DNA from 3 places in the Saccharothrix syringae genome. Region 3 is predicted to be linked to each of the others. Evidence: riboswitches for the same ligand, from Rfam matches in the RefSeq annotation. Region 3 holds a riboswitch; each other region holds the start of a gene.
The links. Region 3 has a riboswitch for glycine ahead of gcvT (glycine cleavage system aminomethyltransferase GcvT). Riboswitches for the same ligand answer to the same signal wherever they lie in the genome.
Positions count from the first base shown of each region.

Region 1 (7,007 bases), 280 kb from region 3:
ATCAGCGTGCCCGCCACCGGGAACGACATGGTCGGCGCGTGCAGCCCGTAGTCGGCCAACCGCTTGGCCACGTCGTCCACGGTCACGCCGGTCGCCTTGGTGATCGGCCGCAGGTCGAGGATGCACTCGTGGGCCACGAAGCCGCCCTCGCCGGTGTAGAGCACCGGGAAGTGCTCGTCCAGCCGCCGCGCCACGTAGTTCGCCGCGGCCACCGCGGTCAGCGTCGCCCGGCGCAGCCCGTCGCCGCCCATCATCCGCACGTAGGCCCACGAGATCGGCAGGATCGACGCCGAGCCCCACGGCGCGGCGCTGATCGGGCCCACCCCGGTGGCGGGGCCGGCGGCCGGCTGGAGCGGGTGGTTGGGCAGGAACGGCGCCAGGTGCGCGCGCACGCCGATCGGGCCGACGCCCGGGCCGCCGCCGCCGTGCGGGATGCAGAACGTCTTGTGCAGGTTCAGGTGGGACACGTCCGAGCCGAACTTGCCGTACTGCGCCAGGCCGATCAGGGCGTTGAGGTTCGCGCCGTCGACGTACACCTGGCCGCCCGCGTCGTGCACCAGCCCGCACACCTCGCGCACGGTGTCCTCGTACACGCCGTGCGTCGACGGGTAGGTGATCATGATCGCGGCCAGGTCGTCGCGGTGGGCCTGGACCGTCTCGCGCAGGTGGGCGAGGTCGACGTTGCCCTTGTCGTCGCACTTGACCACCACGACGCGCATGCCGGCCATCACGGCGGACGCGGCGTTGGTGCCGTGCGCGCTGGACGGGATCAGGCACACGTCGCGGTCGGCGTTGCCGTTGGCGCGGTGGTAGGCGCGGATGGCCAGCAGGCCCGCGAACTCGCCCTGGCTGCCCGCGTTGGGCTGCAGCGACACCGCGTCGTAGCCGGTGACCTCGGCCAGCCACCGCTCCAGGTCGGCGATCAGCTCCAGGTAGCCGGCGGCGTCCTCGACCGGCGCGAACGGGTGCAGCTCGGCGAACTCCGGCCAGGTGACCGGCTCCATCTCGGCCGTGGCGTTGAGCTTCATCGTGCACGAGCCCAGCGGGATCATGCTGCGGTCCAGCGCCACGTCCTTGTCCGACAGCGACCGCAGGTAGCGCAGCAGCGCGGTCTCCGAGCGGTGGGTGTGGAACACCGGGTGGGTCAGGTAGTCGGAGGTGCGGCGCAGGTCGGCGGGGATGCCGTCGGCGGTGTCGGCGTCCAGGCCGTCCACGTCGGCCACGGTGACGCCGAACGCCTGCCACACCAGCCGCAGGTGCTCGCGCGTGGTGGTCTCGTCGCAGGAGATGGAGACGACGTCGTCGTCCACCCGCCACAGGTTCACGCCCAGCTCGCGCGCCGCGGCCACGACCTCGGCGGCCCGGCCCTCGACGCGGGCGCGCACGGTGTCGAAGAACTCGCCGTGCACCACCTCGACCCCGGCCTCGCACAGGCCGGCGGCCAGCACGGTGGCCATGCGGTGGGCGCGCGTCGCGATGGCCCGCAGGCCCTCGGGACCGTGGTAGACGGCGTACATCGAGGCGATCACGGCCAGCAGGACCTGCGCGGTGCAGATGTTGCTGGTCGCCTTCTCGCGGCGGATGTGCTGCTCGCGCGTCTGGAGCGCCAGCCGGTAGGCGGGGTTGCCGTCGGCGTCCACGGACACGCCGACCAGGCGGCCGGGGAGCTGGCGCTCCAGGCCCTGGCGGACGGCCATGTAACCGGCGTGGGGCCCGCCGAAGCCCATCGGCACGCCGAAGCGCTGGGTGGTGCCGACCACGACGTCCGCGCCGATCTCGCCCGGCGGGCGCAGCAGCGCCAGCGCCAGCAGGTCGGCGGCGACGACGGCCTGCGCGCCGGCCCGGTGGATCTCCTCGATCAGGCCCGCGTGGTCGCGGACCACGCCGGACGCGCCGGGGTAGGACAGCAGCACGCCGAAGAAGTCGCCGCCCAGGCCGAGGCCCTCCAGGCCCTGCGACAGGTCGGCGGTGACGACCTCGATGCCCAGCGGCTCGGCGCGGGTCTCGATGACCGCGAGCGTCTGCGGCAGCGTGTCGGCGTCGACCACGAACTTGTTCGACTTGGCCCGGCCGGCGCGGCGCACGAGCGTCATCGCCTCGGCGGCGGCCGTGGACTCGTCCAGCATGGAGGCGTTGGCCACGGGCAGGCCGGTCAGGTCGCCGACCACGGTCTGGAAGTTCAGCAGGGCTTCGAGCCTGCCCTGGGAGATCTCCGGCTGGTAGGGCGTGTAGGCGGTGTACCAGGCCGGGTTCTCCAGCACGTTGCGGCGGATCACCGGCGGCGTGGTGGTGCCGTAGTAGCCGAGGCCGATCATCTGGGTCATCGGGCGGTTGCGGGCCGCCAGGGCGCGCAGCTCGGCCAGTGCCTCGGTCTCGGTGGCCGGCGCGGGCAGGTCCAGCACCAGGTCGCGCTCGCGGATCGAGTCGGGCACGGCGTGCTGGGCCAGCTCCTCCAGGGAGCCGACGCCGATCACGTCGAGGATGCGCGCCAGCTCCGCGGGCCGCGGGCCCACGTGCCGGTCGGCGAAGGGGGTGCCGTGCTCAAGAGCGGCGAGGGGGATGCGGTCCTGCGTCATAAAGGCGCCTCCTGGGCTACGGGCACACTTCTGCCGTTGCCCTCCCCCTCTGTCTCCTGCCCGAGGTCGGGCGCCTGAGAGCTTCACCCGGCTGACACCGGGTTTGCACCGTCGGCGGGGTCGGAAACCGACCCGCTTTCCAGAGGCGTCTCACCCGCGCGGTCCTTGCGCCTGAGAGGTTCCGGGGAGGATTTGCTCCTTCGGCGCCGAGACTGGCTCGGACTCTCCCGCGCGGGATAAAGCGACTACCCGCGAATCGTACCTGGTAGGACCACCGCCGGTCCCCCCTGCGCGACGTGGATCTCATTGTTCGGGGCGGTCGGCGTTTGAACGGGTTTCGCGGCGGGCACCAGAGGGGTACCGGGCTGTAGCGCGCCCTCGACGCCCCGTGCCCGGAGCGCTTCCCCCCGGGTGCCCCCTTCGCCTGGCCCCCGGCCCTCAGCCGATGGCGCGGGTGCGCCGGCGGCGGGACAGCTCGTCGTCCGGGTTGGGCACGATCTCGGCGCCGTCCGCGCGCTCGGCGGGGAACTCGTGGATGGTGCCGCTGATCTCCCGCATGGCGCCGCTGACCGCGATGCCGAACACCCCCTGGCCGCCCTGGAGCAGGTCGACGACCTCCTCGGGCGAGGTGCACTCGTAGACGGTGGTGCCGTCGCTGAACAGCGTGATGCGGGCCAGGTCCTGCACGCCGCGGCGGCGCAGGTGGTCGACCGCCACCCGGATGTTCTGGAGCGAGACGCCGGTGTCCAGCAGCCGCTTGACGACCTTGAGGACCAGGATGTCCTTGAACGAGTACAGCCGCTGGCTGCCGGAGCCGTGCGCACTCCTTATGGTCGGGCTGACCAGGCCGGTGCGCGCCCAGTAGTCCAGCTGGCGGTAGGTGATGCCCGCGATCTGGCACGCGGCCGGGCCGCGGTACCCGACGAGTTCGTCCGGCAGCGAGGAGTCCGGGAACAGCTCGCCCTGTTCGCCGGAGCCGGACCCGGCCCGGATGATGGGCGCTTCCTCGACCACGCCTGCCTCCCCTCGGTCCGGCCACGACGACCGGCGACCAACGTGAAGCCGCCGCGGTGCCCGAATCACACCGTGGCAATTCACCTGAGCTCGACGGTAAGACCGCCTAGGGGGCAGGTCAACGCGACGCGCTGGGCGTGTCTGACCTCAACGTGAGGTAGAGGTTGAGAGAGTCGACCGACGTACGCCATTCGGGTGACGTTTAGTGATCGTTTAGCCGACCAGTGCTGACGTTGTGTAATCCGGACGTGTGACACCGAGGGGGTGGCACGCGGGGTTGATCCACAACGCACCGCACACGCCTACGAGGGGCTGGGACCACCGGTCGCGCCTCTCGTAGGTGTTACCCGCCCGCGGCGGGTGGAGGTCGGCCGCGCGAGGTTTGGCGGTGGGGGCGGGGGTGCGCTCCCGGTGGGGTCATCCGGTCACGATCGGGTCTTCTCGGGCGGGGCTCCCGGGCGGTCGGGGTGTCGGCGCGGGCAGCCGGGGGGCAGTGCGGAGGCGCGGCGTCGGCACGGGGTGTCGAGGTGTCGAGGTGTCGAGGTGTCGAGGTGTCGCGGTGTCGCGGTGCCGACCGCTTCGGCTGTCGACGGCAGGTCGGCGCAGCCGCCGGGCCCGCCCCGGCCACCAGGCGAGACCAACTCATTTGCAGTTGTCCACAGGCGCCACCCGCGAGGTCCCGAAATGTCATCCCCCGCCGGCAGAATCAAAAACAGGGGTCCCCTGGGCGGGCGGGGTTCCGGCAAAGTCGTGCGTGCCGTTCAGGACCTGAATGTGGGTGGGCACGGCGCTCCGGAGTGATCATGTGAGTGTCTGGGTCGCATGATCCGGGCAGTGTCACGCCGGTGTCCGGTGTCGTCGACCGGTTGGTCTCGGTGCCGGACGGGCAGGTGGCCGGCACGTTCGGCCAGGCCGGCGGCGAGAGCGTGGTGGGCCCTCGCCCGAGAACCCGCCGCACGGCCTCGGCCAGCGTGCTTCAAGCCGGACGACCGGGCTCCAAGCCGAACCGGGGTTGCCCGAAGCGGATCAGCGGGCCCCAAACCCGACCAGCCTGACCAGCGCGTTCCGGGCCAGACCGGGGCGGTCCAAGCCGAACCGGCACCCTCCCGGTCGAGCCGGAGCGTTCCGAACTCGCCCCTCCCAGCCCCGAAGCCCCAGCCCCAGCGGCCTACGTGTCGGCGCCCCGGAAGTCCTCCGGCGAGACGGAGTCCAGGAACTCGCGGAACTTCTCCACCTCGTCCTCCTGCTCGTCCGGGATGATCAACCCGGCCTCGGCCAGCACGGACTCCTCCGCGTGGATCGGCACCCCGATCCGCAGCGCCAGCGCCACGGAGTCGCTGGGCCGCGCGGACACCCGCACGTCACCGTCGAACACGAGCTCGGCGAAGTACGTCCCCTCCTGCAGGTCCGTGATCCGCACCTGCTCCAGCTGCCGCCCGAGGGCACCGATGACGTCCTTGAGCAGGTCGTGCGTCAGCGGTCGGGCGGGCCGGACGCCCTGCTGCTCCAGCGCGATGGCGGTGGCCTCGACGGATCCGATCCAAATCGGCAGGTACCGCTCGCCCTCGGTTTCGCGCAGCAGCAGGATCGGCTGGTTGGCGGGCAGTTCCACCCGCACACCCACGACGCGCATCTCGCTCATCGGGTCTCGCCTCCCTCAGCGCGCTGAAATCCTGGCGTCCCCGCTTCCCAACGAGGATCCCCCACGTACCCATTCGACGCTACCCGCCAAGCGGGCCCTGTGCGCAACCGCCCACCGCTTCCTCATCACGATGCGGACACGTGTTCAGCGCGGCGGAACGCGGCCACCTGCGGCATCGCGCAAACTCACCTTTACCAGGAGTGTGTGCAGCGTTACGGAAAGTGCCAGCAGCTCGCGGGTCACGTCCGCCCTCTGCGCCGCGGCCTGCTCGACCAGGGCGACCTCCCGGTCGGCCGCGGCCCGGAACGGGCGCAGGTGCCGGGCCTGGAGGCCGTGCTCGGACATGGCCCGCACCGTCGTGGCGATCTGCACCGCCTCGTGGTCGTAGAACCCGCCCGCGACGGCCTGGACCAGGCCGTGCTGCTCCAGGTCGGCCAGCTCGGCCGCGTCGATGCCCGCCCGCGCCAGGAGTTCCTCGCGGGTGATCCGGTGGCCGGGGGTGAGGTCGACCGCGCGCACGCCCCGGTCGGCCGCGTCGAGCTGTTCCTTGATGACCTTCAGCGGCAGGTAGCGGTCGCGCTGGGCGGCCAGCACGTACCGCAGGCGCTCGACGTCCGCCGGGGTGAACTGCCGGTACCCCGAGGCCGTGCGCGCCGGGCGGACCAACCCCTCCGACTCCAGGAACCGGATCTTGGAGATGGTGACGTCGGGGAAGTCGGGTCGGAGCTGCGTCAGCACCGCCCCGATGCTCAACCCCCCGCGTGGCCGCCCGGCCGCCGTCACCGGAGCCCCACCGTCAGGCCCCCTGGCCCCCGGCGCCCGGACCGGTCAGGAACACCAGGCGGAACTTGCCGATCTGGACCTCGTCGCCGTTGGCGAGGACCGCCTGGTCGACGGGCTCGCGGTTGACGTAGGTGCCGTTGAGGCTGCCCACGTCGATCACCACGAACTCGCCGCCCTCGCGGCGGAACTCGGCGTGCCGGCGGGACACCGTCACGTCGTCGAGGAAGATGTCGCTGTCGGGGTGCCTGCCGGCGCTGGTCGTGTCGCGGTCCAGCAGGAACCTCGACCCCGCGTTGGGGCCGCGCTTGACCACGAGCAGGGCCGACCCGGCGGGCAGCGCGTCGACGCCGGCGACCGCCGGCTCCTGGGCGGGCGCCTCGGCGCCCTCGACCTCGGCGAGGAAGTCGGCCCGGAAAACGGAGGTCCGCTCCGGGGACTGCTCGGGCGGGACGCCTGGCCCGTCGTTCGTGCTCACCTGAGCTCTCCTCCTGCTGCTGGAACCGTCGAGTTCGTTAGAACCTACCGTGCCCGAACCCTTGTCTGAGGAGCGGCTCCCCCACCGACCGAAGAGCCGCCGGAAGATCGACGTCACCCCTGTGCCACCAGCTCCTGGTACGCGGCGGCGTCCAGCAGGTCGTCGACCGCGGTCGGGTCGTCCAGCCGGAGCTCCACCATCCAGCCCTCGCCGTACGGGTCGCTGTTGACCAGGTCGGGCTGCTGGTCCAGGGAGTCGTTGCGGGTGACGACCTCACCGGCGAGCGGCGCGTAGAGGTCGGACACGCTCTTGGTGGACTCCACCTCGCCCAGCGTCTGACCGGCGCCGACCTGCTCGCCGAGCTCCGGGAGCTGGACGAACACGACCTCGCCGAGCTGCTCCTGGGCGTAGTCGGTGATGCCCACGCGCACGGTGTCGTCGCCCGTGCGCAGCACCCACTCATGTTCCTCGGTGTACTTGAGCTCCTCGGGAATCACCGCGGTGCGCTCCTTCATGA
Region 1 covers NZ_CP034550.1:8,874,740-8,881,746, forward strand. The annotation lists gene gcvP (aminomethyl-transferring glycine dehydrogenase) at 1-2,576, opposite strand, end outside; glycine riboswitch at 2,726-2,816, opposite strand; gene EKG83_RS36905 (MerR family transcriptional regulator) at 3,015-3,590, opposite strand; gene EKG83_RS36910 (bifunctional nuclease family protein) at 4,759-5,232, opposite strand; gene ftsR (transcriptional regulator FtsR) at 5,377-6,015, opposite strand; gene garA (glycogen accumulation regulator GarA) at 6,029-6,490, opposite strand; gene gcvH (glycine cleavage system protein GcvH) at 6,604-7,005, opposite strand.
Region 1: linked by a shared signal. The riboswitch ahead of gcvP (aminomethyl-transferring glycine dehydrogenase) and the one ahead of gcvT (glycine cleavage system aminomethyltransferase GcvT) in region 3 are both predicted to bind glycine.

Region 2 (7,007 bases), 800 kb from region 3:
AGAGACCGGCACCTCAGTCGAGGTCACTCACCTGACCGGCGTCTACAAGAACATGCGGCGCGGCGTCGTGGCACTGGTCTACCGCTGCGTCCCGCTGACCATTCCTACTCAGGCCACAGCCGAGGCGACCGAGGTCCGCTGGATGACGCTGGACGAAGTGCGCCGAGCCATGTCCCCCGCCTACGCGGTGCGCGTCACCGACGCTTTCGAACCACACCCGCGCACCCGCGCCCACGACGGCACCGACCTCCTGCCGTGACCGCTGCCGGGTCCAGCCCCGGCAGCGGTCCTCAACCCCTCGGGCTCAACACTCGATCACGTTCACCGCCAACCCACCGCGCGCCGTCTCCTTGTACTTGTCCTTCATGTCCCGCCCGGTCTCCCGCATGGTCTTGATGACCTTGTCCAAGGACACGAAGTGCGACCCGTCCCCCCGCAAAGCCATCCGAGCCGCCGTGATCGCCTTGATCGACGCCAGCGCGTTCCGCTCGATGCAGGGAATCTGCACCAACCCCCCAATGGGGTCGCAGGTCAGCCCGAGGTTGTGCTCCATGGCGATCTCGGCCGCGTTCTCCACCTGCTCCGGCGTCCCACCGAGCACCTCGGCCAACCCGCCGGCCGCCATCGAACAGGCCGAACCCACCTCGCCCTGGCAGCCGACCTCGGCACCGGAGATCGACGCGTTCTCCTTGAACAGCACGCCGATCGCGCCCGCCGTCAGCAGGAACCGCACGACGCCCTCGTCCGAGGCACCCGGCACGAACCGCGCGTAGTAGTGCAGCACCGCGGGCACGATGCCGGCCGCGCCGTTGGTCGGGGCGGTCACCACGCGGCCGCCCGCGGCGTTCTCCTCGTTGACGGCCAGGGCGAACAGCGTCACCCAGTCCATCACCCGCAGCGGGTCGGTGGCGTAGTGCTCGGCCGCCAGCCTGCCCCGCATCTCCGCGGCCCGCCGCCGGACCTTCAGGCCACCCGGCAGCACGCCGGTCTCCGTGCACCCCCGCTCCACGCAGTCCTGCATGACCTGCCAGATGTGCAGCAGGCCCGACCGCACCTCGGCCTCGTCCCGCCACGACCGCTCGTTGGCCAGCATCACCCCGCTGATCGGCAGCCCCGTCTCGCGGGTCCGCGCCAGCAGCTCGTCACCGGTCCGGAACGGGTGCGCGACCGGCGTCCGGTCCTCCTTGATCCGGTCCGCGCCGGTGGCCGTCTCGTCGACCACGAACCCGCCGCCGACCGAGTAGTACACCGCCGAGTCCACCACCTCGGCCCCCGCGTACGCGGTGAAGCTCATGCCGTTGGGGTGCAGGGGCAGCGACTTGCGGCGGTGCATGACCAGGTCGCCGTCCTCCGCGAAGGCGATCTCGCGCACCCCGCCCAGCCGCAGCCGGCCCGACGCCCGGACCTCGGCCACCCTCGCCTCGGCCGTCGACGGGTCGACCTCCTCCGGCCGGTGCCCCTCCAGGCCGAGCAGCACCGCCTTCGGGCTGCCGTGGCCGTGGCCGGTGGCGCCGAGCGAGCCGAACAGCTCCACCCGCACCCGGTCGACCGACGCGAGCACCGGCTCCAGCCGGGTCACGAACATCGCGGCCGCGCGCATCGGGCCGACCGTGTGCGAGCTCGACGGCCCGATCCCCACGGAGAACAGGTCGAACACGCTGATGGCCACGTCAGCCCTCGATCAGTTCCGCGTACTTCGCCGCGGTCAGCAACCCGGTGGCCTCCTCGACGGCCACCTTGAACAGCCAGCCCCGCCCGTACGGGTCGTTGTTGATCAGCGACGGGTCGGCGACCACGGCCGGGTTGACCTCGACGACCTCGCCGGTGACCGGCGCGTACAGCTCGCTGACCGACTTGGTCGACTCCAGCTCCCCGCACACCTCGCCGGAGGTCACCCGGGTGCCCACCACCGGCAGGTCCACGAACACGATGTCGCCCAGCGACCCCGCCGCGTACGCCGTGATGCCCACCGCCACCGGGTCCTGGGTGCCCGGCGCCCAGTCGACCCACTCGTGCTCGGGCGTGTACAGCAGCTTCTCCGGATTGGTCACGACAGCGCTCCCTGGGGTCTGGTCCTCGTAACCCCACTCTGTCCTGGTACCTGAGAGCTTCGCCGCGTCCCCGCCGGCCGAACCTTCGGGGACCACGACTTGCACCGTGGGTGCACGCCGGAACAACGCGTGCTTTCCAGAGTCGCCTCGCCCGAGCGGTTCTCGCTGCCTGAGAGTGTGCGGGGTGCTTGCTCCTTCGGCGCCCCGGTCGTGCCGAGGTCTCTCCCGCGCGGGTTCCGGCGCCTCCACGCGACGCCGCGGCCGATGTTCAGTTGGCCCTCGCACGCTAGGTGCCGACCGGGGCGGTGTCAACGCGACGGACGACTTGTCCTCCCGGCACAACGCGCACCCCGCCGCTTGGTGCCACGGGCACGATGACACCGCGAACGGGGTACCCGACCTTTGGTGCAACGACGGCTGAAGGAGCCCACCGTGCGGATCGCAGTTCCCCGCGAGATCAAGAACCACGAGTACCGCGTCGCGCTGACCCCGGCGGGCGCCCACGAGCTGACCGCGCGCGGCCACGACGTCTACGTGGAGGCGGGCGCGGGGCTCGGTTCCGCCATCCCCGACGAGGAGTACCTGGCCGCCGGCGCGAAGGTGCTGGCGAGCGCCGACGACGTGTGGACCGAGGGCGAGCTGGTGCTCAAGGTCAAGGAGCCCATCGCCGAGGAGTACTCGCGGCTGCGCAAGGGCCAGGTCCTGTTCACCTACCTGCACCTGGCCGCCGACCGGCCGCTGACCGAGGCGCTGCTGGCCTCGGGCACCACGGCCATCGCCTACGAGACCGTGCAGACCGCGAACGGCGCGCTGCCGCTGCTGGCCCCGATGTCCGAGGTCGCGGGCAGGCTGGCACCGCAGGTGGGCGCGTTCGCGCTGATGAGGCCGTCCGGCGGCCGGGGCGTGCTGCCCGGCGGCGTGCCCGGCGTGCACCCGGCGCGCGTGGTCGTGATCGGCGGCGGCGTGGCGGGCCTGAACGCGGCCACCATCGCCGCGGGCATGGGCTCCGACGTGGAGATCCTGGACACCAACGTCGACCGGCTGCGGCACGTCGACGCCCTGTTCCAGGGCCGGCTGCGCACGGTCACCTCCACCCGCTACGCGGTCGAGCAGGCCGTGCGCGAGGCGGACCTGGTCATCGGCGCGGTGCTGGTGCCCGGCGCGAAGGCGCCGAAGCTGGTGTCCAACGAGCTGGTGGCGCAGATGAAGCCCGGCTCGGTGCTGGTCGACATCGCCATCGACCAGGGCGGCTGCTTCGCCGACTCGCGGCCGACCACGCACGCCGACCCGACCTACCGGGTGCACGACTCGGTCTTCTACTGCGTGGCCAACATGCCGGGCGCGGTGCCGCGCACCTCGACCTACGCGCTGACCAACGTGACCCTGCCCTACGCGGTGGCGCTGGCCGACCGGGGCTGGCGGGCGGCGCTGGACGCCGACCCGGCGCTGGCCCTGGGGCTGAACACCCACGAGGGCGCGCTGACCAACCTGCCCGTGGCGCAGGCCCACGACATGGCGCACACCGCGATCTGACCAGGGAATGGAGAGGGCCCCGCTCACGTGCTGTGAGCGGGGCCCTCGTCGTGAGAGGCGGCCCGCTCAACCAGCCTGGGGGTCACTGGGAGCGGGCCGCGAGACCAAGCTTAGCCGGAGTTCCGGGTTCGTGCCCAGCGGGCGTACCGGGCCGGCCCACTTTTTCCGCTCCCGGGACTACTTTGCGTGTGCTCGGCTGAAGCGAAAGAGTGAATTCCACCGGTAACGGGTAAGTCACGACGCCCGGGCGGCCGATGCACAGGGCAGGGACCCCGGTCACTACTCAGCGGGGTCGCCCCTTCCGCGGCACCTCGCCGCGCCGCCTCGCGATCGGAGCACCGATGGCTGAACCCCAGGGCTGGATCGACTGCCACGACCCGTTCGGTCGGGACCGGTCCATGACCGTGCTCGTCGAGGACGACCGGGTCCTCCTGGTCGCGCCGCCGGGCGAGTCGGCCGTGATGTCCGTCACGCAGACCCGCCGCCTGCACCACCTGCTCGACCAAGCCGCCGACAGGGTGTGATCGGGCGTGGACGAGGCGCTGCGGGCCGCCGTGCTGCGCCGGTTGGCCCTGCTCGACGAGGTCGCCGAGCGGGGTGAGGCCGAGGCCCTGGTGCCGCTGGCCCGCGCGGAGCTGCACCGCCTGGCCGACGGCTGGCGGCTGCTGCTGACCGTGCACCAGCCCGACCCGGACGGCCGCTGCCGGGCGTGCCCCGGCGTGCTGCGGCACAAGAAGTGGCCGTGCCAGGTCTGGACGATGGCGCACCAGCACCTGATCGGCGAGGCGCCACCCCACCGCGAACGCCGCCGCGCGCGCCGGTCGCACCGCCGCCCGGCGGACCCGGACGCGACCGCGGAACTGCCCGCGGTGGTCTCGAAACCGCGACACGCCCTCCCCGAGTGATCCGCCTGGTGCAGGATGACACCCGGTAGGAGCAATCCGGGAGGGACGCGTGCACGACGGCAGTGGCCGCATCGTGGTGCAGGGCTTGACCAAGCAGTTCGGTCCGGTCGCGGCGGTGCAGAACCTGAGCTTCACGGTGGAACCCGGTTCGGTGACCGGCTTCCTCGGCCCCAACGGGGCAGGCAAGACCACCACCCTGCGGATGCTGCTCGGCCTGGTGACCCCGACCGCGGGCACGGCGCTGATCAACGGCGCCCCGTTCGAGCGGCTGGGCAACCCGGGCCGGGTGGTCGGCGCGGTGCTGGAGGCGCAGGGCTTCCACCCCAAGCGCACCGCGCGCAACCACCTGCGCGTCTACGCCGCCGCGATCGGCGTGCCGGACGGGCGGGCCGAGCAGGTGCTCCAACTGGTGGGCCTGGGCGCGGCGGGTGACCGCAAGGCGGGCGGGTTCTCGCTGGGCATGAAGCAGCGGTTGGCGCTGGCCACCGCGCTGCTGGGCGACCCGCAGGTCCTGGTGCTCGACGAGCCGGCCAACGGCCTGGACCCCGAGGGCATCGCGTGGCTGCGGGCGTTCCTCCAGTCGTTCGCGCGCAGCGGGCGGACCGTGCTGATCTCCAGCCACCTGCTGGCCGAGGTCGAGCAGACCGTCGACCAGGTGGTGATCATCAGCCGCGGCCAGACCATGTACCACGGGCCGCTGGACAACCTGCGCGCGCAGCAGCAGGCGCGGGTGCTGGTGCAGCCGTCGGACGCCGGCGCGCTGGTCAACGCGTTGCGCGAGGAGGGCGTCGCGGGCATCGAGCAGCTGCCCGACGGCCGGATCGCGGTCACCGGCGTGGAGGCCAGGCAGGTCGCGGACACCGCGCTGAAGGCGGGCGTGTCGATCTACGGGATCGAGGAGGAGAAGGCCGACCTGGAGCGGCTGTTCTTCCAGCTCACCAGCGGTCAGTACGCGGCGCCGGGGCAGTTCGGGCAGCCGGGCACCGGCTACTACGCCCCGCCGCCGGGCTACCAGCAGCCGCCCGTGCCGCCGGGGTACCAGCAGCCCGGCTACCAGCAGCCACCGAACCCGTACGCGGCACCGCCGGGCCCGCAGACCCCGGGCACCGGCTACCACCAGCCCGTACCGCCCCCGGGCACGGGCTACCACCAGCCGGTGCAGCCGCCGCCCGGGTACCAGCAGCCACCACCGCCGGACAACCCGTACGGACCACAGCAGGGACAGGGCGGCCTGGGGGGCGGCGCGTGATGGGCAACCTGATCAAGGCGGAGTTCCGCAAGACGACCACCACGGGCCTGTGGTGGGGCCTGATGATCCCGACCGTGCTGCTCGCCCTGGGCTGGGCGCTCGGCTGGGGCGCGCTGGGCAACAGCGTCATGGACGCGATCGACAGCGACGAGGTCCGGCAGATGACCGAGGTGCTGGGCGTCGACCCGGCGAACTGGCAGGTCGCCGTGTTCGGGATCGCGCGCAGCATCAACGTGGCCACCGTGTTCCCGATGATCTTCGGCGGCCTGGCGATCGCCAACGAGATCAACCGCAAGACGATCACCACCACCTTCCTGACCGCGCCGAGCCGGGTGTCGGCGCTGAGCGCGAAGATGCTGGTCTACGTGATCTGGGGCGCGATCTACGGCCTGGCGATCGTGGCCGCGGTGAGCATCGGCATCGCGCTGACCTCGGACGCGGGCGCGCTGCCGAGCGCCGGGGGCTGGCTCGCGCTGGCCGGCGTCGGCGTCCTGTCGTCGATCCTGATGACCATGTTCGGCGTGGGCGTCGGCGCGCTGATGACCAGCGTGATCGGCACCACCGTGGTGCTGCTGCTCTACATGCTGATCATCGAGAACGGCATCCAGCTGGTGCTGGCCTCGCAGGGCCTGCCGGAGGTCATCGGCTTCCTGCCCAACGGCGCGGTGAACGGCCTGACCGGCTCGGTGGCCGCGTCGCTGTTCCTGTCCAACGCGGGCGTGGTGCCGGAGGGCCTGGTGGACGGCCTGCGGGCGCTGGCGGGGGCCCTCGGCGCGTTCGACTGGTGGCTGAGCGGGCTGATCTTCCTGGTGTGGACCGCGCTGTTCTTCGTCGGCGGCTGGGCCGCCACGCAGCGCAAGGACATCACCTGATCCAGTGATCTTGGAAGTGTCACGAGGGCCGTCCCGAATTCGGGGCGGCCCTCGCCACATCCGGACGATCGGAAAGTGTCGGCGTCCAGACCTAATGTGGAGGCCGTGACTACTCCCGACGGCTGGATCCGCAGACTCGCCAAGGCGTGCTGGCGGCACCGCTCCCTCGTGGTGCTCTCGGTCCTCGCCGCCGTCGTCGGGGTCGGCCTCCAGGCGGTCGGCCCGCTGCTGGTCAAGGCCGCCGTGGACGACGCCGTGGCCGGGCGCACCGACCGGCTGGCGTGGCTCGCGGTCGTCCTGGTCGGCCTGGAGGTGCTGACCTTCGGCTCCGCGTTCATGCGCCGCTACCTGGGCGGCCGGCTGGCCGTGGACGTGCAGCACGACCTGCGCCAGGCGG
Region 2 covers NZ_CP034550.1:9,956,370-9,963,376, forward strand. The annotation lists gene EKG83_RS41995 (NUDIX hydrolase) at 1-259, shown strand, start outside; gene EKG83_RS42000 (L-serine ammonia-lyase) at 305-1,669, opposite strand; gene gcvH (glycine cleavage system protein GcvH) at 1,671-2,051, opposite strand; glycine riboswitch at 2,198-2,289, opposite strand; gene ald (alanine dehydrogenase) at 2,484-3,584, shown strand; gene EKG83_RS42015 (hypothetical protein) at 3,926-4,108, shown strand; gene EKG83_RS42020 (hypothetical protein) at 4,115-4,489, shown strand; gene EKG83_RS42025 (ABC transporter ATP-binding protein) at 4,539-5,738, shown strand; gene EKG83_RS42030 (ABC-2 transporter permease) at 5,738-6,610, shown strand; gene EKG83_RS42035 (ABC transporter ATP-binding protein) at 6,707-7,007, shown strand, end outside.
Region 2: linked by a shared signal. The riboswitch ahead of gcvH (glycine cleavage system protein GcvH) and the one ahead of gcvT (glycine cleavage system aminomethyltransferase GcvT) in region 3 are both predicted to bind glycine.

Region 3 (7,007 bases):
GCGCTGTGCAGCGATCCGCGCTTTCCCCTGCCACGCGGTGTGCGCACCGCGTCGAAGATCAAGGCTTCGCTCATGTACTCAACGGTAGGGTCCGCCGGCCGCCGCGCCCATGACCGCCGCAGGTGACTTATTAGCTCAACCGAGTTCACACGTTCGTGTCGTCGACATGACCATTGCGCTCACGATCGGCCGCCCGCCTGGCGCGCCCCGGTCATGGCGGCGCGGCCCCGCCGGTGGCACCGTCGGGGCATGCCGACTCGCCGATCACCGTGGATGACCGAGGACCTGGACCAGCTGCGCGACCTGGCCCGGACGTTCTTCGCCAAGGAGGCCGTACCCCACCAGGAGCGCTGGGCCGCCCAGAAGCAGGTCGACCGCGACTTCTGGAACAAGGCGGGCGGGCTGGGCCTGCTGTGCCTGTCGATCCCCGAGGAGTACGGCGGCGGGGGCGGCACCTTCGCGCACGAGGCCGTGCTGCTGGAGGAGCAGGCGCGCGCCGGCGACAGCTCGTGGGGCAACAGCGTGCACAGCGGGATCGTCGCCCACTACATCCTCGCGTACGGCACCGAGGAGCAGAAGCGGCGCTGGCTGCCGAAGCTGGCCTCCGGCGAGTACGTCGGCGCGATCGCCATGTCCGAGCCGGGCGGCGGGTCCGACCTGCAGAACATCAGGACGAGTGCCCGGCGCGACGGCGACGGGTACGTGCTGTCCGGCTCCAAGACGTTCATCACCAACGGCGCGCAGGCCGACCTGGTGGTCGTGGTCGCCAAGACCGACCCCTCGCAGGGCGCGACGGGCATCTCGCTGCTGGTCGTGGAGACCGCGGACGCGCCCGGCTTCCGCCGCGGCCGGGTGCTGGACAAGATCGGGCTCAAGGGGCAGGACACCGCCGAGCTGTTCTTCGACGACGTCCGGGTGCCCGCGGCGAACCTGCTGGGCACCGGCGAGGGCCAGGGGTTCATCCAGCTCATGCAGCAGCTGCCGCAGGAGCGGCTGATCATCGCGGTGGCCTCGATCGCGGGCATCGAGGCGGCGGTGGACCTGACGCTGGCCTACGTCAAGGAGCGCACGGCGTTCGGGCGGGAGCTGATCAAGTTCCAGAACACCCGGTTCACGCTGGCCGAGTGCGCCACCGAGGCCCGCGTGACCAGGGCTTTCGTCGACGAGTGCGTGTCGGAGCACCTGGCGGGCCGGCTGGACGTGCCCACGGCGGCGATGGCCAAGTGGTGGGCCACCGAGCGGCTGTGCCGGGTGGTGGACGAGTGCGTCCAGCTCTTCGGCGGCTACGGCTACATGACCGAGTACCCCATCGCGCGGGCGTGGGCGGACGCGCGCGTGCAGAAGATCTACGGCGGGACGAACGAGATCATGAAGGAAATCATCGCGAGGTCGCTCTAGTGCCCGGGCCGCTGGAGGGGTTGAAGGTCGTCGAGCTGGCCGGGCTGGCGCCCGCGCCGTTCGGCTGCATGGTGCTCGCCGACCTGGGCGCGTCCGTGACCAGGGTCGACCGGGTGTCGGGCCCGGCCGGGCCCGCGGACGTGCTGGGGCGCGGGCGGCGGTCGGTCGGCGTGGACGTCCGCCGCCCGGAGGGCGCCGAGCTGGTGCTGCGGCTGGTGGCCGGGGCGGACGTGCTGGTCGAGGGCTTCCGGCCCGGGGTGACCGAGCGGCTGGGGATCGGGCCGGCGCAGTGCCTGGCCCGCAACCCGCGGCTGGTCTACGGGCGGATGACCGGGTGGGGGCAGACCGGGCCGCTGGCCGACCGCGCCGGGCACGACATCAACTACATCGCGGTGGCCGGGGCGCTGGAGCCGATCGGCCGGGCGGGCGCGCCGCCGACCGTGCCGCTCAACGTCGTGGGCGACTTCGGCGGTGGCGGGCTGCTGCTGGCGCTGGGGCTGCTGGCCGCGCTGTACGAGCGGGAGCGGTCGGGGCGCGGGCAGGTCGTGGACGCGGCGATGGTCGACGGTGCGGCGCTGCTGACCACGTTCCTGCACGGGATGTCGGCGGCGGGGGCGTGGCCCGGTGGGCGGGGCGAGAACCTGCTGGACGGCGGTGCGCCGTTCTACGACGTGTACGAGGCGGCGGACGGGAAGTACGTCAGCGTCGGGGCGTTGGAGGAGAAGTTCTACGCCGAGCTGCTGGCGGTGCTGGGGTTGGCCGAGGGTGACGTGCCGAGCAGGCACGACCCGGCGAACTGGCCGGAGCTGCGGGCCCGGATCGCGGCGGCGGTGGCCACCCGGACGCGGGACGAGTGGGCGGGGCTGGCGGAGGGGACGGACGCGTGCCTGGCGCCCGTGCTGGCGCCCGGTGAGGCGCCGCGGCACGGGCACAACGCGGCCCGGGGGGCGTTCGTGGAGGTGGGCGGGGTGGCGCAGCCGGCGCCCGCGCCGCGGTTCGACCGGACGCCCGCCGACGTGCCCGCGCCGCCGCCCGGGGTGGGGGAGCACACGGTGGAGGTGCTGGAGGAGCTGGGGCTGGGTGGCGACGAGATCGCCGAGCTGCGGCGGGCCGGGGTGGTCGGCTGACGCCGGGGTGGGGCTCGGGCGTTCGGCTCGGCGAGTCTGGACGCGTGACTCGCCGGGTCTGAGCGCGTGACACGCCGGAGCTGAGCGCATGACACGCGCGGCTTGAGCGCATGACACGCCGGGGCTGAGTGTGGAACTCGGGGGGTCTGGAGGTTCGACACGACGGGTCTGGGGGTTCGACTCGCGGTGTCGGACTGGAGGACTCGCGGTGTCTGGGTGGAGGACTCGCGGTGTTGGAGTGGAGGACTCGCGGGTTGGGGGGAATGGTGGGGGTGCTTCGGGTGGGGGTTCGGGGTGTTCCGGGCGGTCCGGGTGTTCCGGGTCGTCCGGTGATCGCAAATGAGCGCGAAAAATCACCTGAAGAGGTGGCGAAGAAATGCCGGCGGGCGTCGTGGGTCTTTGTCACGCTCGGTGCGTGAGCCGCCGCAAACAGGTGATGAGCAGTGGAGACGTGACGGTGTCGCTCAACTCCGGGGTCCGTGCCAGGGGGGTGGGCGAGTGCCCGTACCTAGGTGATCGGCGGGACCGCCGGTCCCCTTGATAGTCCGATCAGGTGACGTGGGGGTCGCTCGGTGCGGGCCTGCGTGGGTGGAACAGCGCCCGGTCGAGGGATGCCGGCGGGTTCGGTGCTCGTCATCCGGGTGAATGCGAGACCATGTCGGGTGACGCGACGGGTGCGGCGCCCGCCAACCCCTGCCCAGTGAACGGACGGAGACCGATCAGTGAACGTCAAGAAGGTGGTGACGCTGGCGGCGGTCGCGCTGGTGCTGTTCCTCCTGATCACCCAGCCGAACGAGTCCGCCGAAGGGGTGCGCACGGGTCTCGGGTGGCTCCAGCAGGGTGCGGAGTCGATCATCACCTTCGTCCGCAGCCTCTTCGCCTAGTCCACCTCGCGAGGCCCGATCCGTGCGGTGACTGTGAGTAGCAAACGGCCCTCGACGTTGCACCGTACGGGTGGAATGAGGGCTATAACGCGCTGGTAACAGGGTTTTTGACAAACCGGGGTCTAGCGGTTGTCGGTACCCGCTAATACGGTGCGCTGCATTGGCTGATCTTCGACCGACGAGGAGGCAGAATGGTCGAGGACTCCGGAGTCGACGAGCTGCTGCGGCAGTGGGCGGCTGAGCGCTCGGAGGACGCCGAGCTGCGCGAGGTCAACCGGATCAAGGACGCGTGGCTCGCGGAAGCCCCGCCGTCCCCCGGTATCCCCGTGCAGCGGGCGAACGGCGGTCACCGCGGCCTGATGCGGGTCGAGTCCGCGGACCCCGCCTACGTGGCGGCGATGCGGAAGCGGGCACCCGAGGTGCCCGAGGCCCTGCTCGCGGCCGCGGCCAGCTACTGGCAGCTGGTGGGAGACCTGTCGGAGGCGGAGCAGTGGTGGGACGCCGGCATCAGCCCGCTGGACCAGCGCGCTCTGGACTACCGGGCGGCCGGGCTCACGCCCGCCGACCTCGGTCGTCGACTCGGACCGATGACGGTGCTCCAGCACCTGCGTCGGGGCAGTGCGGCGGCCTGGTGCGTGGCCAGGTTGCAGAGGCAACGCCGGGACGGCGTCGCCTAGTCCGGCACGAGAGGGGCGGGCTCCTGTGGTCGAGGAGCCCCTGCCCGAGGGCGGGCTCCGGTGGGAGGAGCCCTCGCCCGGAGGTGTGGCTCGCCCGGAGGTGTGGCTCGCTCGACAGCGCGAGCCGCCCGAAGTGTGAGATGCCCGAAGTGTGAGATGCGAGACCGGCCCGAGAGCGCGGACCCGAGGCGTGGAACCCGGGATCGCGGGACTGCGGGCCGGATCGAGCAGGGATCAGGCCCGGATCGAGCAGGCCGGATCGAGCAGGCCGGATCGAGCAGGCCGGATCGAGCAGGGATCGAGCGGCGGTCGAGCGCGGATCGGCTGAGCGCGGGACCGGGCGGCGGTGAGCCGCCGCGCCGGGTCGCCCGGGGTGCGAAGTACCCTGGAGGCGTGCCGGGCACCATCACCCCCAAGCGGGCCGCCATCGCGCTGACCTGCGTGGTCTCCCTGGTCGTGTGCTGCGGCCTCGCCTACTGGCAGTGGGAGCGGTTCTCCCACGCGGGCGGCACGTTCCAGAACCTCGGTTACGTCTTCCAGTGGCCCCTGTTCGGCCTGTTCCCCGCGTTCATGGTGTGGCGCTTCCGCAAGTTGGAGGCGAGCCGCCGGGCGGAGGCGGCCGACGACAGCGCCGACGAGACCGCCGGGAGCACCGCCGAGGAGCCCGTGAACAGGCCCGGGGGCGGGTCGGTCGCGGAGCCGGTCGAGCCGGTGGTTACCGTTGAGCCCGTAAGAGCACCCGCGCACCACGACGAGGACGACGAGCTGGCGGCCTACAACCGCATGCTCGCCGAGCTGCACGCGCGGGACCAGCGGTGAGGCGAAGGTAGGGCGATGAGCGGCGCGGTGACCAGGTTCCGGTTCATGGCTTACGTGGTCGGCGTCGGCCTGCTGCTGCTCGTGGTCGCCATGCTCGTCAAGTACGTGGGCGACAGCGCCGGCATGATGCGGGTCGTCGGCCCCGTGCACGGCTTCCTCTACGCGGTCTACCTGGTGCTGACCGTCGACCTGGCGCTCAAGGCCCGCTGGTCGATCAAGGGCACGGCCCTGGTGCTGCTCGCGGGCACGATCCCGTTCGTGTCGTTCATCGCCGAGCGCAGGGTGGTCGCGAGCCTCCACGCGGGCAAGGCCCTGTGAGCAGGGTTGACCGGGCCCCCGGGCCCGCCTAGCGTCTGGCGGTACCAACTGAACACGGCCGTCGACGTCGCGCGGGAGAGTCCCCACCCCGGGTGGGGCGCCGAAGGAGCAACCCCTCCCCGGAATCTCTCAGGCACAGCTACCGCCGACGAAGGCAACTCTGGAAAGCAGGCGCCCCGGCGCGCCTCGCCCACGGTGCAAGCCGCGCAGCGGCGAAGCTCTCAGGCCCATGACAGAGGGGGAGGCTCACTCGACGAGGAGTCTCCGATGGACCGTGTCATCCTTCACGTGCCCGCCGACCCGACCGGTCGGCGCTACCGGCATGCCCGCACCCAGGGAGGACCCCGCCCGATGGAAAGCCGCCGCACGCCCCTGCACGCCGAGCACGAGGCGCTGGGTGCCATGTTCACCGACTTCGCGGGCTGGCGGATGCCGCTGCGCTACGACAGCGAGCTGGCCGAGCACCGGGCGGTGCGCGCGTCGGCGGGCCTGTTCGACCTGACGCACATGGGCGAGATCGTGCTCACCGGTCCCGCCGCGGGCGCCGCGCTGGACCACGCCCTGGTCGGGCACGCCTCCGCGATCGGCGTCGGCCGCGCCCGCTACACGATGATCTGCGAGGCCGACGGCGGCGTGGTCGACGACCTGATCGTCTACCGCACCGGCGAGCAGGAGTACCTGGTGGTGGCCAACGCCTCCAACGCGGCCGTGGTGCACGGGGCGCTGGTCGAGCGGGCCGAGGGCTTCGACGCGACCGTGGAGGACCGGTCCGCGGACTACGCGCTGCTGGCCGTGCAGGGCCCGAAGGCGACCGCGATCCTCGAAGGGCTCACCCCCACCGACCTGTCGACGGTCAAGTACTACGCCTCCTACCCGACCGAGGTGGCGGGCAGGCCCGCGCTGCTGGCCCGCACCGGCTACACCGGCGAGGACGGCTTCGAGCTGTTCGTCGCGCCCGGCGACGCCGTCGAGGTGTGGCGGGCGCTGCTGGCCGCGGGCGCGCCGCACGACCTGCGGCCCGCGGGCCTGGGCTGCCGCGACACGCTGCGCCTGGAGGCGGGCATGCCGCTGTACGGCAACGAGCTGGGCCGCGACCGCACGCCGTTCCACGCGAACCTCGGCCGGGTGGTCAAGCTCGACAAGCCGGGGGACTTCGTCGGCCGCGACGCGCTGGCCGCCGTCGCGCAGCGGGGCGTGGACGCGACCCTGGTCGGCCTGAAGACCACCTCGCGCCGGGCGCCGCGGCACGGCTACCCGGTGCTGGACGCGGCGGGCACCCCGGTCGGCGAGGTCACCAGCGGCGCGCTGTCGCCGACCCTGGGCTACTCCGTGGCGATGGCCTACGTGGCACCCGACCACGCCGCGCCGGGCACGCAGCTGTCCGTCGACGTCCGGGGCAGGCACGAGCCGGTCGAGGTCGTCGCACTGCCGTTCTACAAGCGATCCAGCTGACCCAGGGAGAAGATCCACATGTCCGAGCACTTCACCACCTCCCTCGCGGAGTTCGACCCGGAGGTCGCGAACGCCGTCGCCGCCGAGCTGCACCGGCAGCAGAGCACGCTGGAGATGATCGCCTCCGAGAACTTCACGCCGGTGTCGGTGCTCCAGGCGCAGGGCTCGGTGCTGACCAACAAGTACGCCGAGGGCTACCCGGGGCGGCGCTACTACGGCGGCTGCGAGAACGTCGACGTGATCGAGCGGCTGGCCATCGAGCGGGTCAAGGCGCTGTTCGGCGCGGGCTTCGCCAACGTGCAGCCGCACTCGGGCGCGCAGGCCAACGCGTG
Region 3 covers NZ_CP034550.1:9,157,076-9,164,082, reverse strand. The annotation lists gene EKG83_RS38280 (acetyl-CoA C-acetyltransferase) at 1-74, opposite strand, end outside; gene EKG83_RS38275 (acyl-CoA dehydrogenase family protein) at 250-1,398, shown strand; gene EKG83_RS38270 (CaiB/BaiF CoA transferase family protein) at 1,398-2,525, shown strand; gene EKG83_RS47270 (hypothetical protein) at 3,248-3,409, shown strand; gene EKG83_RS38265 (hypothetical protein) at 3,601-4,086, shown strand; gene EKG83_RS38260 (hypothetical protein) at 4,480-4,905, shown strand; gene EKG83_RS38255 (DUF3817 domain-containing protein) at 4,921-5,223, shown strand; glycine riboswitch at 5,286-5,377, shown strand; glycine riboswitch at 5,379-5,466, shown strand; gene gcvT (glycine cleavage system aminomethyltransferase GcvT) at 5,575-6,675, shown strand; gene glyA (serine hydroxymethyltransferase) at 6,694-7,007, shown strand, end outside.